Regions from separate parts of the Serratia sp. TSO36 genome, predicted to be linked through region 2. Evidence: predicted binding sites of a transcription regulator. Region 2 holds the regulator's gene; the other holds the start of a gene.

Region 1 (2,395 bases), on a different contig from region 2:
TTGCCGCTCAGCTGATCCGCTTTTTTCACCGTGATGCGCCGCTCTTTAATCAGAAACAGCGTCACCAGGAAGCTGACGAACATCAGCCCGGCGGTGACGAAAAACACTACCCGCAGCCCCAGATGGTCGGCCATCAGCCCGCCCAGCAGCGGCCCGGCGATCACGCCGGAGATCTGCCCGGTAGAAAGCGTGCCCAGCGCCCAGCCGCTTTTATCGCGCGGCACCTGCGAGGCGACCAGCGCCATGGCGTTGGGAATATAGCCAGACGTCAGCCCCATCAGGGCGCGCAGTGCGAACAGCTGCCAGACGTTGGTGGCCAGCCCCTGCAGCGCGATGACGATCGCCATGCCCAGCGAGGCGCGCAGCAGCATCAGCTTGCGGCCTTTGCGGTCGGCCAGGCTGCCCCACAGCGGCGACACCACCGCCGAGACCAAAAAGGTGCCGCTGAACACCAGCCCGGACCACAGGCTGAGGGATTGGTGATCGTTGACGCCGAGCTGTTCGACGTACAGCGGCAGAAAAGGGAGGATTTGGCTCATCGCCAGCCCGGTGAAGAAACACCCGAGCCAGACCGAGATCAGATTGACTTTCCACGCTTCCATCGGCTTACCGTACCACGTTGAATAAGGAGGGATTTATTAAGCAAAATAATAATAACACTGCAAATTAATCGGCGAGGGGCAAATGCGTGAGCAAACGTAACCCTGCCGATGCAGTGTCTTTTTTGCTATATATTAATAGCTATATTATCATAGGTAATTGGGTTAAGCCAGAGCCGCGCGATCCGGCGGTGTGAAAGCAGAGATAAACTGAACGCTAGATTGATGCCAATGAAAAAAGATCATCCTGAAGACGTGACGCTGCTGCGCACGCAGTTAATGTCGCTGGTGCGCCGTTTACGGCGCGAATCGCGCAGCGACGAAAAATCCTGGGCCCAGCTGATGCTGTTGGGGGCTATCGATCGCCACGGCGGCGAGGCGACGCCGTCGCTGCTGGCGGAATCGGAGCGCATGCGTTCCTCTAACCTGGCGGCCGCCTTGCGTGAGCTGGAGGCCGATGGGCTGCTGGTGCGCACGCCGGATGCCGAAGACAAACGCCGGGTGCGGGTGCGCCTGACGCCCGCCGGGCTGGGCCTGCTGCAGCAAAGCCGCAGCCGGCGCGAGGCGTGGCTGCTGGCGGCGATGGAGAGCTGTTTAACGGAGCAGGAGCAGGCGCTGTTGATTGAGGCGGGGGCCTTGATGGCGCGGCTGGCGGCGGCGCCGTCAGCGGAAACGGAATAATCGGCGGGGCGGCCGGTGCGCCGCCCCCGCGACGAGGTTACGGCATCGGCCAATCGACCGGCATGGTGCTGACCACGTCCACATAGCGATCCCAGGCCGATGACCAGAATTGGGTGAAAGCTTCCAGGGTGAGGTGGATGCCCATCAGGCCCATCACGAACCAGCAGGCGGTAAACAGGCCCAGGCTGCTGAACATGAACGCCATGCCGTTGCGGCTGGTTTTACGGCAAACGACGTTTAACTGGCTGGCGAAGAACATCATCACGGCGCTCAGCAACTCCCAGCGCATCATGATTAAACCGGTGGCAATGGTACTCATCGAACTCGATCCTATATAACAAAAATCCGCATCCGGCAGGGCGCCGACAGGGAAATGCGGGGGGAATATCGGGAATAGTGTGATTCAGATCACATTGTAGCATTGGGGCGAACGGCGGCTCAATGAGAAGCGCGGTGAAAAAAACGCCGACGGTAACATTCCAATATGCTGAAACAGTTATGCCATTTCATTAGCAACCTTTTCATGGGGCGGTGCGCCCGATAACGCTATGCTTGCCGGCTTTTCAGTTCCCTGATTTTGCGGGGAAATGTGACGCAAAAGGTATCGGCACCGCATGGCCCTGTTAAAAGAAACAATTCGCGACCACTCTGCGGAAGAGAGGCTGTTTATCCGCCGGGCAGGCGTGGCGCTGGCGCTGGTGGTGGTCTGTTTCGGCGCGCTGATCGTCAACCTCTACCGGCTGCAAATCCGCCAGCACGGCTTTTACCAGACGCGCTCCAACCAGAACGACATCAAAATGCTGCCGATCGCCCCCAGCCGGGGGCTGATCTTCGATCGCAACGGCACGCCTTTGGTGCGAAACGTGACACTGTATCGTATCGAGATCACGCCCAGTAAAATCAGCGACATGGCGGCGCTGCTGCAGGCGCTGACGCCGATCGTCGACCTGACGCCGGAAGACATCAGCGCGTTTCGCGACGACATGCACCACAACAGCCGCTACAAACCGGTGACGCTCAAAGCCGGGCTGAGCGACACCGAGGTGGCGCGCTTTGCCGTCAATCAATACCGTTTCGACGGAGTGACGATCGATACCTATCAACAGCGTGAATAT
Region 2 (2,395 bases):
GATCGAATAAACGCGTTGAGCGCGGCGCCGAGCCGCGCTCCGCCTCGATTACGCCGGTTGGCGGATCTCGAAGCTGTGGGTCACCGTGGCGGCCTTGTTGAGCATCAGCGCCACCGAGCAGTACTTCTCCGCCGACAGGTTCACCGCACGCTCGACGATCTTGTCGGTCAGATCCTGGCCGGTAACGATGAAATGCAGGTTGATATGGGTGAACAACCGCGGAGCTTCTTCGCGGCGCTCGGAGGTCAGCTTCACCTCGCAGTCGCGCACGTCGTTGCGCCCTTTTTGCAGGATGGACACCACGTCGATCGCGCTACAGCCGCCCACCGACATCAGCACCATCTCCATCGGGCTGGGTGCTTTATCGCCGGCGTTGCCGTCCATCAGCACCTGGTGGCCGGAGGCCGATTCACCCAAAAACGTTAACCCTTCCACCCATTTAACTCTTGCCTGCATTCTGGTCACTCCGGTTGATTTCTTAAAATCAGAGTACGCTTTCGCATAGAAACAGGCAACGTAACCTGATGCTAATCATGCTGAAGCGAGACAACACGAGACACCCGCCTTACTCTGTGCTACAAACAGAGCCGCAATAAATCTTTCCGGGACACTGAATTTCAGGGAAACGCCCAGAGAAAGGCTCCTTTACCGGTATGTTAACAGAATGTAGCTTGCAGCGCTTACGGCAAGTTAATATGCTAGAGCGACAGCGTATTTTTATGACACGCCTCAAAACTTGCCGGTAGCCCTCGCTCATGATTGCGGCTACAGGCGGGTTTTACAGGGAACTCTGACCCCTGTGACACAAGGCAGCGATAACAACAGAGGATAACAGCGAATGGTTCTCGGCAAACCGCAAACAGACCCTACTCTCGAATGGTTCCTGTCTCATTGCCATATCCACAAATATCCATCGAAGAGTACGCTGATTCACCAAGGTGAAAAGGCCGAAACGCTTTACTACATCGTGAAAGGCTCCGTCGCGGTGCTGATCAAGGATGAAGAAGGTAAAGAGATGATCCTGTCCTACCTCAACCAGGGGGATTTCATCGGCGAGCTCGGATTGTTCGAAGAAGGCCAGGAGCGCAGCGCCTGGGTTCGCGCGAAAACCGCCTGTGAAGTGGCCGAAATTTCCTACAAGAAATTCCGCCAGCTGATCCAGGTGAACCCGGACATCCTGATGCGTCTGTCCGCCCAAATGGCGAGCCGCCTGCAGGTCACCTCCGAAAAAGTGGGCAACCTCGCCTTCCTGGACGTGACCGGCCGCATCGCGCAAACCCTGCTGAATCTGGCGAAGCAACCCGACGCCATGACTCACCCGGACGGCATGCAGATCAAGATCACCCGTCAGGAGATCGGCCAGATCGTCGGCTGCTCGCGCGAAACCGTTGGCCGTATTCTGAAAATGCTGGAAGATCAAAACCTGATTTCCGCCCACGGCAAAACCATTGTCGTCTACGGCACCCGTTAATCCCTGAAGAAACGGCGCAATCTGCGCCGTTTTTTTATCTGCTCTCTGCCATGTGGCGCCGCCTGATCTACCACCCGGAAATCAACTACGCACTGCGACAAACGCTGGTGTTGTGCCTGCCGGTGCTGTTCGGCTTGTTGATAGGCCAGCTGCAGCTCGGCCTGATGTTCTCTCTGGTGCCCGCCTGCTGCAATATCGCCGGTCTGGACACGCCGCATAAGCGCTTCTTTAAACGGCTGGTGGTTGGCGGCTCGCTGTTCGCCTTCAGCAGCGTGCTGCTGCAACAAGCCCTACTGTGGCACGTGCCGCTGCCGGCTCTGATGCTGGGCCTGGCGCTGCTGCTCGGCGTCACCGGTGAAATCAGCCCGCTGCACGCCCGGCTGTTGCCGGCGGCGCTGGTGGCCGCCATCTTCGCCCTCAGCACGGCCGGCACGGTGCCCATCTGGCAGGCGCCGCTGCTGTACGCCATCGGCACCGTCTGGTACGGCTTATTCACCTGGTTCTGGTTCAAGCTGTGGAAAGAGCAGCCGATGCGCGAGACGCTGAGCCAGCTCTACCTGGAACTGGCAGACTATTTCGAGGCCAAATACTCGCTGCTGACCCAGCACACCGATCCGCAAACCGCGCTGCCGCCGCTGCTGGTGCGCCAGCAAAAGGTGATGGATCTGATCAGCCTGTTGTACCAACAGCTTAATTTCCTGCCGCACGCCAACAACCTCGAGCAAAAGCGCCTGCAGCGCGCCTTTCAGGTGGCGATGGACCTGCAGGAGCACATCACCGTCAGCCTGCATCTGCCGGAGGAAGTGCAAAAACTGGTGGAGCAGAGCCAGGCCGAAGCAATCATTCGCCGCAATGCTCAGGTGATCGCCGGCCGGCTGCGCGTAGTGGCGCACGATATTCTCTATCATCAACATTCGAAGCGCT

The links. The regulator CRP, encoded in region 2, controls carbon source genes, mostly activating them, when cyclic AMP is high. The targets are predictions, from matches to a motif close to ATGTGANNNNNNTCACAT.
Region 1: the regulator CRP is predicted to act here: its motif matches at 1,677-1,694, upstream of ACK3CV_RS12460 (YjcB family protein).

What each region holds. Positions count from the first base shown of each region.
Region 1 covers NZ_JBJZOU010000014.1:12,563-14,957, forward strand. Annotated here, with positions in the region: gene ACK3CV_RS12450 (multidrug efflux MFS transporter) at 1-602, opposite strand, end outside; gene ACK3CV_RS12455 (MarR family winged helix-turn-helix transcriptional regulator) at 831-1,280, shown strand; gene ACK3CV_RS12460 (YjcB family protein) at 1,318-1,599, opposite strand; gene mrdA (penicillin-binding protein 2) at 1,895-2,395, shown strand, end outside.
Region 2 covers NZ_JBJZOU010000026.1:50,377-52,771, forward strand. Annotated here, with positions in the region: gene ACK3CV_RS23295 (phosphoribulokinase) at 1-10, shown strand, start outside; gene ACK3CV_RS23300 (OsmC family protein) at 49-456, opposite strand; gene crp (cAMP-activated global transcriptional regulator CRP) at 839-1,471, shown strand; gene ACK3CV_RS23310 (YccS/YhfK family putative transporter) at 1,522-2,395, shown strand, end outside.